Regions from separate parts of the Mixta sp. BE291 genome, predicted to be linked through region 3. Evidence: predicted binding sites of a transcription regulator. Region 3 holds the regulator's gene; each other region holds the start of a gene.

Region 1 (4,503 bases), on a different contig from region 3:
TCTGTTGCACTTTATACAGGTCGGCAGTCTGCAATGACCAGCTTCCTCGATGGAGAATGCGAATGGAAAAGTCCTGTAATGGACAACCCGTTTCAAATAAAAAACTTCGCACGTTGTTGCGCGCGTGTTTTTCTTTCTCCTGGTTATTTTCATCTTTTTTCAATCCTCCCGGCTTAACTTATCCCTTTTATGATTTCCGGCGTATGCTTACGGCATATGCTCATTCAATGGCTCGTAAGGCTCTGAAGGAAGCCACCCTCTAAAGCGTTCACGTAATCGCACCCGATCGGCTCAGGTGCGGGAAATGAAACCAATTGTAAGGTGCCACTATGGGAAGACAGAAAGCAGTGATCAAAGCGCGTCGTGAAGCTCGTCGAGTGCTGCGTAGTGATTCACGCAGCCATCGTCAGCGTGAAGAAGAATCGGTCACCTCGCTGGTGCATATGGGTGGTCTGGATGCCATTGGCATGGCGTGTGATTCACGCGACCGTTCACCGATTGAGGCGCGTAATGAGGCTCAGGCGCACTATCTCAACGCCATTGAGACAAAACAGCTGATCTTTGCCACCGGCGAAGCGGGGTGCGGTAAAACCTGGATTAGCGCTGCCAAAGCAGCAGAAGCCCTGATTAACAAGGATGTCGACAGGATTATCGTGACCCGACCGGTGCTGCAGGCCGATGAGGATCTGGGCTTTTTGCCCGGTGATATCTCTGAAAAGTTTGCTCCCTATTTCCGCCCAGTCTATGACGTTCTGGTTAAACGTCTCGGCTCTTCCTTTATGCAATATTGTCTGCGTCCCGAAATTGGCAAAGTAGAAATCGCGCCCTTTGCTTATATGCGTGGGCGTACCTTCGAAAACGCGGTGGTGATCCTCGATGAGGCGCAAAACGTCACTGCGGCACAGATGAAAATGTTTTTAACCCGCCTCGGCGAGAACGTGACGGTTATCGTTAATGGCGATATTACCCAGTGCGATTTGCCTGCGGGCGTGACATCAGGCCTGGCCGACGCGCTTAATCGTTTTGTGGAAGATGAAATGGTAAGCCTGGTGCGGTTTGGTAAAGAGGATTGCGTGCGCTCCGCGCTCTGTCAGCGCGCGCTGCATGCTTATAGTTGATTGAGTGAGTAGCTGTAGCCCAAGCCCGGACGCAAGTCCGGGCTTTTTTATGCAGACAAAAAAGCCTGAACTTTCGCTCAGGCTTAATTAGGCGCTTATGCATACAAAAAAGCCTGAACTTTCGCTCAGGCTTTCTCGTTTAAGATGGCGGTGAGAGGGGGATTGACTCGCTTCGCTCGCCCTGCGGGCAGCCTGCGGCTGTCCAACCTGCTGCGCACGTTGTCGAACCCGGCGGGGGTTCTCATCACCCCTCTCAAGCGGTGAACTATGCAGACAAAAAAGCCTGAACTTTCGCTCAGGCTTTCTCGTTTAAGATGGCGGTGAGAGGGGGATTCGAACCCCCGATACGTTGCCGTATACACACTTTCCAGGCGTGCTCCTTCAGCCACTCGGACACCTCACCGTATTGTCTGTTGACACCGCTCTGGGTGGCAACGGGGCGCTACTATAGGGAGTTGTTATTAAAGGGTCAAGCACTATTTCTGCCTTTCGTCGCCGCCGGTTAAGGCTTATACAATTCGCTCGCTTTAATCGGCTGTCATAAAAATGACATCGCCGCGTAAGAAAAATGACACCCCGCTGACTTACGCTTCTTTACACATCGCGTAACGGAAATTTACACAGGAATAAGTAAATGAAAAAACAGCCCTTATTAGCATTGTCCCTGTTAGCAACCCTGATCGGTGGCAACGCTATGGCGGAGATGGCTACGCTGTCACGCGCGGCAATGGGTGATATTACCCAACAAGGCGGCGCACGGCGGGTTAATGGCGATCAAACTGAAGCGCTGCGAGCCTCATTAAGCAACGCACCGGCAAAAAACGTCATTTTACTGATTGGCGATGGCATGGGCGACTCGGAAATCACGCTGGCGCGTAACTATGCCATGGGCGCGGGCGGCTTTTTTAAAGGCATCGATGCGCTGCCGCTTACCGGACAATATACCCATTATTCGCTGGATAAAGAGACGCATAAACCCAGCTATGTAACCGATTCAGCCGCCTCGGCGACCGCCTGGGCCACCGGCGTTAAAACCTATAACGGCGCGCTTGGCGTTGATGTTAACGGCAAAGATCATGTCACGCTGCTGGAGCTGGCTAAAGCCGCAGGCAAAGCCACCGGCAACGTCTCAACCGCTGAGCTGGAAGATGCCACGCCTGCGGCGCAAATCTCTCATGTCACCTCACGCAAATGCTACGGCCCGGTAAAAACCAGCGAGCTTTGCGCCAGCAATGCGCTGGAGAAGGGCGGCAGAGGATCCATTGCTGAGCAGCTACTGGTTGCGCGTGCCGACGTTACGCTGGGCGGTGGCGCGAAAACCTTTAGCGAAGTAGCCAAAGCAGGCGATTATCAGGGAAAAACGCTGCGTGAACAGGCTGAAGCGCGCGGCTATCAGCTGGTGGGCGATCTGCAAACGCTGAATGCGGTTAGCGCAGCGAACCAACAGAAACCGCTGCTGGGCCTGTTTAGCGCGGGCAACATGCCGGTGCGCTGGCAGGGTCCGAAAGCCAGCTATCACGGTAACATTGATAACCCAGCGGTCACCTGTGAGGTGAACGCGCAGCGTCCAGCCAGCACGCCAACGCTGGCGCAGATGACCGATAAAGCCATCAGCCTGCTTAGCACTCATGAAAAGGGCTTTTTCCTGCAGATTGAGGGTGCCTCGATCGATAAACAGGATCACGCTGCCAATCCTTGCGGGCAAATTGGTGAAACGGTTGATTTAGACGAAGCGGTACAGAAGGCGCTGGAATTCGCCCGTAAAGATGGCAACACGTTGGTGATCGTTACCGCTGACCATGCGCACTCCAGTCAGATCGTTGAAAACGGCACCAAAGCGCCGGGCCTGACGCAGGCGTTAAATACCAAAGATGGCGCGGTTATGACCGTCAGTTACGGCAACTCAGAAGGAGAATCGCAAGAGCATACCGGTTCGCAGTTGCGTATTGCGGCTTATGGCCCGCATGCGGCAAATGTCGTTGGCCTGACTGACCAAACCGATCTCTTCTTTACGATTCACGATGCGCTGGGATTGAAAAAGTAAGCGCGATGAGTACAACACCTGCTTGCTGATAGGATATCCCGCGCCGTGTGCAGCGCGGGACGCTTGCTGGCTTAGCGCTTAGGAAGAGGCCTTCACGCGGTTAGCAAAACTCTTACGCAGCTTTTGCAGCTTAGGCGGGATGACCGCCATGCAGTAGCCGTTGCGCTGGCCTGCGCCTTCCCAATAATTCTTGTGGTAATCTTCCGCCGGATAAAACTCCTTCAGCGGTTCGATAGTGGTGACGATCGGGTCGCTGTTATCCTGCTGCGCACGGGCAATTGCCGCTTTGGCTTCCGCTTCCTGTTCAGCGTTGGCCGGGAAAATCGCCGAGCGATACTGGGTGCCGATATCGTTGCCCTGACGGTTCAGCTGAGTCGGATCGTGGGTAACAAAACTGATATCCAGCAGATCGCCAAAGCTGACTTTCTCTGGATCGAACCCGATGCGGATCGCTTCAGCATGACCCGTCGCACCGCTGCATACCTGCTCATAGGTCGGGTTAGGGCGTGTGCCGCCGGTATAGCCGCTCTCTACGGATTCAACGCCGATAATGTCTTTAAACACCGCTTCGGTACACCAGAAACATCCGCCTGCAATTACTGCATATTCAATGGCCATTCTTCTACTTCTCCAGATGGGGTCGTGATGCTAAGTTAATTATCCTCGCATAATCTGCTGTTCACCGGCAATTGGCGCCGCTCTTTCTGTTCAGCTAAGCGCCTAACCGGAAAATTTTTCATGTTAAACCGGCGTTTCCGGTTAAATTTTTTGTGCCAGTAGCGAATTATGCATTAGCGACGCAGACGCAGTATCAGGCCGCCCGCCGCCGCCAGAGTCGCCAACGCCACCACGCCAGTCCAGCCCGCTAACGCTAACGCCTGGCTGCCAAGCACAGAGCCGCTTGCCATGCCGATAAAAATTACCGTAAACATCACCGCGTTCAGGCGGCTGCGTGCTGCGGGATCCAGCCCGTAAACCAACGTCTGGTGAGCAATCAACGTGGCCTGCAAGCCTAAATCAAACCCTATCGCGCTGATGACAATCACCACCAGCTGAGCCGGAGGCGACAGCAACGGCATCACAAACATCAGAGCGAATGAGACCATCACCAGCGCCGAGCCGATACGCGTTACCTGATGCGCACCGTGACGATCGGCGATAGCGCCAGCAATCGGTGCCGCCATCGCGCCTGCGGCACCCGCCAGGCCAAAAGCGCCAGCGGAGGCGCTGCCCAGCTGATAACGTTCGGCCAACATCAATGCCAGCGTTGACCAAAAGGCGCTAAACGCCACTGAGAGCAGCCCTTGCGCCAGCGCGGCACGACGCAGCGCGCCATGTTGC
Region 2 (4,503 bases), 120 kb from region 3:
CGCGCCCGGCTGCTGGTCTGCTTTATCCTGCTGGTGTCGGCTGCGTTTTTCTGGTCTGCGTTCGAGCAGAAGCCGACCTCGTTTAACCTGTTCGCTAACGACTACACCAACCGCATGATCGGTGATTTTGAAATCCCGGCGGTGTGGTTCCAGTCAATTAATGCGCTGTTTATCATTCTACTGGCGCCGATATTCAGCTGGGCATGGCCGATGCTGGCGCGGAAAAATATTCGCCCGAGCAGCATTACCAAATTCGTTATCGGCATTTTGTTTGCTGCCGTTGGCTTCGGCCTGATGAAGATGGCGGCACAGGATGTGCTAAATAACAGCGGGGCCGGCGTATCGCCGCTGTGGCTGGTGGGCAGTATTTTGATGTTGACGCTGGGCGAGCTTTGTCTGAGCCCGATCGGCCTGGCGACCATGACGGTGTTGGCACCGGAAAGAATGCGCGGCCAGATGATGGGGCTGTGGTTCTGCGCCAGCGCGCTGGGTAACCTGGCGGCAGGCCTGATTGGCGGTCACGTTAAGGCCGATCAGCTGGATATGCTGCCCGATCTCTTCGCCCGTTGTTCCATTGCGCTGCTGATTTGTGCGGCGGTGCTGATGGTACTGATTGTTCCGGTGCGTCGTATGCTGGAAAACGCGCAGGCTAAGCAGCCTGCGCAGAAACCGGTAACCAGCGCCTAAGCAGAGATATTGTTACCTTCCTCAAACCGGCGTTAACGCGCCGGTTTATTCCGCTTTACTCATCGCCCTCAAGCGGATATCCCGCTCTGCGGATCGCCTCTTTGCAATCATTCACGCCATTAGCGTAACCCGCTTCAATTTCACATACCGGGCTGGAACTGCACCAGGGCAGGCGAATCGGCTTTGCGAGCTGCTGTTCAAGCGCCGCGATGCGCTCCATACATGCTAACAACTCCCGGCATACCTGAAGTTCGAACGTTGGCGCGTGGCCTTCAAGCGCGGCGATATGTTCAGTCAGCTGTTGCTTATTCATCTGCTATGCTCCGGGGTAAAAAAGTGGGTTTCCCCACGTTTTCTCTGCCGTGTTTTTTAACTGTTTAGTTATGCCCGGTTACGGCATGCGGCACATACTCTTTTTCCAGCGCGGCAATTTCATCTTCCGTTAGTTTAATTTCTAACGCGGCAATAGCATCATCGAGCTGACGGGTTTTCGATGCGCCGACAATCGGGGCTGATACCGCTTGCTTGTTCATCACCCAGGCCAGTCCGATTTGCGCCATAGCAACGCCACGGGCGGCGGCGATTTGCTCAACGGCCCTGATCACACGGTTATCTGCTTCTTCCGTTGCGGCATACAGCATTTTAGAGGTGGTATCTGTTTCATTACGGTTAGAGCTTTCACCTACCGGACGCGCCAGACGTCCCCGTGCAAGCGGACTCCATGGGATTAAGCCAACGCCCTGATCCTGACACATCGGGATCATCTCACGTTCTTCTTCACGATAGAGCAGATTCAGGTAGTTCTGCATGGTGACAAACGTTGTCCAGTTATTAGCACGCGCGGTTTCCTGCGCTTTAGCAAACTGCCAGGCATACATGGATGAAGCGCCGATGTGGCGTGCTTTTCCGGCTTTCACCACGTCATGCAAGGCTTCCATTGTCTCTTCAATGGGGGTGCTGTAGTCCCAACGGTGGATCTGATAAAGGTCAACATAGTCAGTCCCCAGACGTTTCAGGCTTTTATCGATCTCCGTCATGATCGCTTTGCGCGATAGCCCCTGTCCGTTTGGACGCGTTGCGCCACCCAGCATGGCAGGTGGGAAAAAGACTTTTGTCGCCAGGACGACTTCATCACGCTGAGTAAATTCCTTCAGGAATTTCCCGACCATCTCTTCAGAAGTACCGGCAGAGTAGCTGTTTGCCGTGTCGAAGAAATTGATACCTTGCTCCACCGCATGGCGGAAAATCGGACGCGCATCGCTTTCCGCCAACGTCCACGGGTGCGCCCCCGCATCAGGCTGACCAAAGGTCATGCAGCCAAGACAAAGACGCGAAATATCCAGCCCGGTAGAGCCTAACTTTGTGTATTCCATATATCCTCAAACATTGATGTTGGGTGGCAGTCTGTGCAGTTAAGTGTAGATATCAGCACAGAGGAAGGGGCTTTAATCTCAATCAGCGCTGTCATAAATTTTTCATCAATTACTCTTATAACAGGCTCTTTCCCGTTACGGATGTAAGCAGATGAAAATTAAAACGCTTGCCTTGCTTTGTGCCTCTTTTTTTTCGTTATATGCCAGCGCGGCGCAGCCGCAAATTGAACGCTATGTGGTGAGCTTCCCGCAGGGCGACCGCGTAGCCTACCACGGCGCGTCAGCCAACGAATTTCCCCACGGCCTGGCGGTGGGCATCGGTTCGGGCCTGCATTTCCTGCGTAAAGAGGGCGGCGATCTGCTGTTCACCACGCTGACCGATCGCGGCCCAAATGCGGACGCGCCTAAAACCGGCAAGCGCGAATCAAAAATCTTTGTCAGCCCGGACTATACGCCGCTGCTGATGACCATTCGGGTTGGCCACGGCAAAGCTGAGGCGACCGATGCGCATCCGCTACATGATGAGCAGGGCAATATTAGCGGCTTGCCGCTGCCGGAAGGGGTGATCGGCGCAACCAATGAAGTGGCACTTAATGAAACGTTGCAAGCGATCGGCAGCGATAAACGCGGTCTGGATACGGAAGGCATTACTTCAGATGGCAACGGTGGCTACTGGATTTGTGATGAGTACGGTCCGTTTATTGCGCATATCAGCGCCGACGGCAAAATCCTGCAAAAATATGGTCCGCAGGCGGCGTCCGGCGAGCAGAGCGTCGCGGGCGGCCTGCCAAATATTGTGAAATGGCGTCAGCCTAACCGTGGCTTTGAAGGCCTGACGCGCATGCCGGATGGCCGGATTATCGCTGCGGTGCAAAGCACGCTGGATATTGAGGGAAAAAGCAAAAACAGCGCCCGCTTTACCCGCCTGGTGAGCGTCGATCCGGCAACGGGCAAAACGGCCAGCTACGGCTATCCGATTGACATTGATGCTTATAAGAAAGCCAAAGACGCCAAAATCGGCGATATCGTCGCGCTGGATAATCAGCGCTTACTGCTGATTGAGCAGGGTGCGGATAAAGATAAGAACATGCGCAACCGTATCTATGTCGTTGACCTCAGCCACGCCAGCGAGCTGACGCCGTTCGACCAACAGCCGCCAGAGTTTGATGACGAAGCAGCGCTGAAATCACGCGGTATCGTTCTTGCCAGTAAACAGCTGGTGGTGGATCTGCGCGCGTCCGGCTGGCAGCAGGAGAAAGTAGAAGGCCTGGCGCTGATCGATAACAAAACTTTGGCGGTGATTAACGACAACGACTTTGCGGTACGTGCTGAGCTGACCGACGCCGTATCCGGCAAGGATAAAATGGATGACTACGCCGCAGACGGCAAAGGGCATCTGCTGGTCAACGGCGAAGCGGTGAAGAGCAAAATCGCCGTGCGGCCGCTGGATAAGCCGGAAAGCAATAATGAGCTGTGGATAATCAGCCTGCCGGAGGCGCTGTAAGGTATGACCTGCGCCGCTGTAAAGTTGCGCAGGTCATTAAGGTTACGCAGCATCCTGCGATAAGAGATCGCAATGCAACGCAGTGGCTTACAGATAGAGCAGAAACGCCTTGTGGCCGGTCTCTTTGGCGCGTTTATTCTTTAACGCCTTGAGTTCGCCTGCGGGCATCAGCTTCAGCGCAAAGGTTGGGCACACCTCCACGCAGGCCGGGCCCGCTTCACGCGCGGCGCACAGGTCGCATTTAACGATCTCAGCGCCGCGGGCATTACCCGACGCTTCAATAGCAATGCAGCCAAAAGGGCAGGCGACAATACAATTTTTACAGCCAATACAGCGTGCTGAGTCGGCCTGCACGCGATGTTCATCCAGGCTCAGCGCCCCGGTTGGGCAGGCTGCGACGCAGGGCGCATTTTCACACTGATGGCAGATTGACGGCGCGCTGGCCTGGCTTGATTTATAAACATTAAGCCGGGGCAAAAAGGTGGTTACGTCGAGATCGCCTTGCGTCAGATGTGCCTGCGCGCAGGCGATCTCACAGGTCCGACAGGCGATGCAGCGTTGCGTATCAACAAGAACAAAATCGGTCATAGTGCCTCCTGCATAGCATTAAGCTGAGCGGGCTGATGCGCCAGCATCGTCAAAATATCGCGTGCCGCCTGATGACCCGCCGCCATCGCGGTCACCACCAGATCGGCGCCGTGCACCGCATCGCCACCGGCAAACACCTTACGCTGGCTGGTTTGCGTGGCCAGCCGCGCGCCGCCGCCGGTGGTAATTAATCCCCATTTATCGCGTTTGATATCGAATGGATCCAGCCACGGCATGGCGTGCGGCCTGAAGCCCAACGCCATGATCAGCACATCAACCGGCTGCACAAACGCCGAGCCTTTAACCGGTTGCGGTTTTCTGCGGCCGTCAGGGCCAGCGTCACCTAACACT
Region 3 (4,503 bases):
ACTGATATTTGTGTAACGAAATCTTTGCAAACCTCATTAATTAAGTTAGTAATGCTATTAGTGTGAATATCTGGTGAGGAAATAGTTAACAATCGTGAGGATTTTCGCGGCGTAAAACTTTTTAACGCTAAATAGAGGGGTAAAACATCCTGATAAATCTTTTCTCCGGTAGGCGTGAGCGATATCTTGTTGCGTTCTATAATAACTAATTTTTCTCCAACCCAATCTTCAGTGTTTTTTAACATTCTGGATACAGGTGGCACTGTCAGACATAATTTATGCGCAGCTCCCTTCAGGTTTCTCTCTTGCGCTAACGTGATAAACACTTCCATCGCCTTTGATATAAACATAACCTCTCCCTATGTAATGCAGGCTTTAAATTATGTTTACTAGATAACATTTGATTATAGGCATGACCAGATACTGATAAGACTTTTCTTATTAGATACACAACAGATTTTATACTTTTTTGGTTTAAAGAAAAAGCAGCCTCAGCCGGGCTGTTACCATTTACTGACTTAAAGGCAAAATCATAAAAAACTAGCAACCTAATTTCTTTATTTTCTTTTAACGCTAATTGCCAGAAATAAGATTGCGAAACAAAATAACAACCGGGGTTAAGTAATAAACTACAAATAAACGTACAATTAACAATGTATGTATTTACTCACATCGGCAAGCCAGGATAATTCCTATTTTTGCACTATACACGCTTTTATAACCCCAGAAGCTTCTTCGCCTCGATTATCTGCTGCGCTGAAAGCGGCAGATAGCCCGCCTGGATCACCTGCGCCTGCCCCTGCGGGGAAAGCACATGACGTAAAAAGGCGGCGGTAAGTGGCTCGGGCGCGTTACCCGGCGGCTTGTTGATATAGATATAAAGCGGACGAGCGTAAGGGTATTGCCCGCTACGAATCGTGGTGGCATCCGGCATCACCGCCGCGCCCTCTTTCGCCAGCGCCAGCGTTTTCACGCCGCTGATGTGGAAGCCAAAACTGGCGTAGCCGATGGCGTTAAGGTTGCCAGCCACCGCCTGCACTACCGCCGTGGAACCGGGATACTCGCCAACGTCACGACGAAAATCGCCGCTGCACAGCGCCTGCTGTTTGAAAAACCCCCAGGTGCCGGAGGCGGAGTTGCGTCCCAGCCGCTGTAACGCGCGCTCATGCCAGCCCGGCTGGGTTAAGCCGAGGTCGCCCCAGGTTTGCGGTGAACGGGTCGCGCCGCAGCGCCGCGTTACGGAAAAAATGGCGTCCAGCTGCTGCGCGTTAAGCTGGGTCAGCGGATTATCCTGATTCACCACCACCACTAACGCATCCAGCGCCACCGGCACCGCCAGCGGCGGATAGCCGTAGCGCTGTTGGAAAAGCTGACGCTCCGAAGGCTGCATCGGTCGGCTCATGGCGCCCAACTGCGCCGCGCCCGCAGCCAGCGCGGTAGGCGCAGTGGAAGAGCCTGCGGCCTGCACCTGCACATTCACCCCCGGATACTGTAGGTTAAAACTTTCGCCCCATAGCGCCATTAAATTTCCCAGCGTGTCTGAACCGACGCTGCTGAGATTGCCCGCCAACAGCGTCGGCTTCGCCTGCAGCGCGCCGGAAAACAGCAGCAGCAGCACCATAATAATTTTCATACTTTGCATCCGTCAGACTTTACGCGCCGCATTGTCCGGCAGATGCTGGCTGACAATCAACCTTGTTGGCAGGATAAAGCTAAAGCAGGTCTCTTTATGCGGCTGACTGGTAATCATCAGACGTGTGCCGTGATGGCTCAGGGCATGTTTAACAATCGCCAGCCCCAGCCCGCTGCCGCCGGTTGCGCGCGATCGCGCTTTATCTACCCGATAAAAGCGTTCGGTCAGGCGCGGCAGATGCTCCTGCGCAATGCCCGGCCCGTTATCTTTCACCGCAAACAGCGCGCCCTGTTTGCAGAATTGCCAGCTCACCTCAAGGTGCGTGCCGTCCGGCGTATGGTTAACCGCGTTGTAAACCAGGTTAGAGATGGCGCTGCGTAGCTGCTCTTCGTTGCCGAAAACTTTTAGCTGCGCATCGGTATGAAAGGTAATCTGATGGCGGCCGTTACTCAGGGTTTCCGCTTCGCGCTGTAGCAGCCGTAACATCATCGGCACATCCACTTTCTCCGCCAGATCGATGGCGGGCGCGGCCTCGATACGCGACAGCGTCAGCAGTTGTTTAACCAGCCCGTCCATGCGTCGCGTCTGCTCCTGCATGGTTTGCAGCGCTTTTTCGCGTGTTTTACCCTCCAGCACCGCATCGCCCATCATTTCCAGATAGCCCTGCAACACCGTAAGCGGCGTGCGCAGCTCATGGCTGACATTGGCGAAAAAGTTGCGGCGCGCGCCCTCCAGCTGATGCATCTGCGTAACATCGCGTGCCACCAGCAGCCATTGGCCTTCGCTGTAAGGCATCACGCGAAATTCCATATGCAGCTGATTATTCATCACCAGCGTCAGCGGACGCACGAAATCCTGCTGGCGTAGATAGCGGGAAAATTCAGGATAGCGCAGCAGGTTAAGAATGTTTTGCCCATTGTCTTCCGGCCAGCGCAGGCCCAAATGCTGCTGCGCCAGGCCGTTACACCAGAAAATAGTGCCTTCATCGGTGGTCAGCACCACCGCATCAGGCAGCGATTCCGCCCCGCTGCGAAAGCGCTTGATCAGGTTTCCCAGTTCACGACGACGGCGACGGTTGCGTAGCTGCATCTGGTACAGCCCGTAAAACAGCGGCTCCCAGCTCCACTGGCCGGTGGGCGGCGTCATGGAGCGGTCGGTCCACAGCCAGTGCGACAGCCGCAGCAGGTTCCAGAAGTGCCAGCCCAGCAACAGCAGCACGGCAAACAGCAGAAACCAGGGCAAATAGCCGATAACCAGTCCGGCCAGCAGCGCAGGCAAGCAGACCAGCACCAGTTCCAGTAATAATCTCTTCCAGGAGAGGCGTTCCAGCACGAGGCAGACTCCGATCAGTAACGAGCGGAGAAACGATAACCCGTTCCACGTACGGTTTGCACCATGCGATCGTGACCGGTCAGCTCCAGCGCCTTACGCAGCCGTCGAATATGCACATCTACCGTGCGATCCTCAACGTAAACATTGGTGCCCCAGACATTGTTCAGCAGCTGTTCGCGACTGTAAACGCGCTCCGGGTGGGTCATAAAAAAGTGCAGCAGTTTATATTCCGTTGGCCCCATCTCCAGCGGCGTGGTATCAGACATCACACGATGCGAAGAGGGATCGAGGCTCAGGCCCTGAATTTCAATCACATCCTCTACCGCCATCGGCGAAATGCGACGCATTACCGCTTTAATCCGCGCCACCAACTCTTTCGGCGAAAACGGTTTGGTGATGTAATCATCCGCGCCCACTTCCAGCCCGCGAACGCGATCTTCTTCTTCACCGCGTGCGGTCAGCATCATCACCGGAATATCACGGGTCATCGCTTCGCGCTTAAGGTGTTTAATAAATTGAATGCCGCTGCCGCCGGGTAACATCCAGTCAAGCAGGATCAGGTCGGGCCAGGGTTCAATGAGCAGGTTGACGGCGCTATCATAATCATCCGCCTCGATAGGCTGATAATCATTCTGTTCCAGCACAAAACATAACATTTCCCTGATTGGGGCTTCATCTTCGACAACCAGAATGCGCTTAGCCATTATTGCTCCTGCGAATGTGACGCTTGGTCACGGGGGTTTGCGGCGTCATTATGCGTCAGTTTTATGACAGATTTATGAAAAATGCACGGGCTGCATGGCGCTTCAATAGCGCTTTTGTGAAGCAATCGGAAAGCATTTTTTTACCGCCCGTGCGCCGGTTTGCACAATCCGGTTCCCTTCTGCGGCTTAGCTCTGGTTATAATCGCCTCCGGCGTTCTGCTATTAGCTGGGAGTTCTATGCGCATTATTCACACTTCAGACTGGCACCTCGGTCAGTTTTTTTACACCCGCAGCCGTGCCGCTGAGCATCAGGCTTTTTTTCACTGGCTGATTGCGCAGGTTGAAGCGCATCAGGTGGATGCGGTGATTGTCGCTGGCGATATTTTTGATACCGGCTCGCCGCCGAGCTATGCGCGTGAACTCTATAACCGTTTTGTGGTGGATCTGCATCGCACCGGCTGCCAGCTGATTGTGCTGGGCGGCAACCACGATTCCGTCGCCACCCTCAATGAATCACGCGAGCTGCTGGCCTGTCTGAATACCCAGGTGATTGCCGCCGCCAGCGCCGATCCGGCAGAACAGGTTTTAACCTTAATGACTCGCCAGGGCGAACCGGGCGCGGTGCTGTGCGCCATCCCCTTCCTGCGCCCACGCGATATCATGCGCAGCCAGGCGGGCCAGTCCGGCGAGCAAAAGCAGATCAGCCTGCTGAACGCCATTACGCAGCACTATCAGCGCAGCTACCAGCATGCGCGCACGCTGAGCCAGCAGGCGGAAAAACCGCTGCCGGTGATCGCTACCGGCCATCTCACCACCGTGGGCGTCACGAAAAGC

What was found. The regulator PhoB, encoded in region 3, activates phosphate uptake and scavenging genes when phosphate is short. The targets are predictions, from matches to a motif close to CTGTCATAAAACTGNCNNAT.
Region 1: the regulator PhoB is predicted to act here: its motif matches at 1,654-1,673, upstream of phoA (alkaline phosphatase).
Region 2: the regulator PhoB is predicted to act here: its motif matches at 2,149-2,168, upstream of J2X14_RS12875 (esterase-like activity of phytase family protein).

What each region holds. Positions count from the first base shown of each region.
Region 1 covers NZ_JAVDXN010000002.1:186,611-191,113, reverse strand. Annotated here, with positions in the region: gene phoH (phosphate starvation-inducible protein PhoH) at 330-1,118, shown strand; tRNA gene J2X14_RS06020 (tRNA-Ser) at 1,434-1,521, opposite strand; gene phoA (alkaline phosphatase) at 1,753-3,162, shown strand; gene msrA (peptide-methionine (S)-S-oxide reductase MsrA) at 3,241-3,780, opposite strand; gene J2X14_RS06005 (MFS transporter) at 3,954-4,503, opposite strand, start outside.
Region 2 covers NZ_JAVDXN010000005.1:49,664-54,166, forward strand. Annotated here, with positions in the region: gene J2X14_RS12860 (peptide MFS transporter) at 1-687, shown strand, start outside; gene J2X14_RS12865 (hypothetical protein) at 743-1,000, opposite strand; gene J2X14_RS12870 (aldo/keto reductase) at 1,065-2,060, opposite strand; gene J2X14_RS12875 (esterase-like activity of phytase family protein) at 2,212-3,564, shown strand; gene J2X14_RS12880 (4Fe-4S dicluster domain-containing protein) at 3,652-4,152, opposite strand; gene J2X14_RS12885 (glutamate synthase small subunit GltD family protein) at 4,149-4,503, opposite strand, start outside.
Region 3 covers NZ_JAVDXN010000005.1:173,990-178,492, reverse strand. Annotated here, with positions in the region: gene J2X14_RS13375 (LysR family transcriptional regulator) at 1-350, opposite strand, end outside; gene J2X14_RS13370 (PstS family phosphate ABC transporter substrate-binding protein) at 716-1,633, opposite strand; gene phoR (phosphate regulon sensor histidine kinase PhoR) at 1,646-2,965, opposite strand; gene phoB (phosphate response regulator transcription factor PhoB) at 2,980-3,669, opposite strand; gene sbcD (exonuclease subunit SbcD) at 3,907-4,503, shown strand, end outside.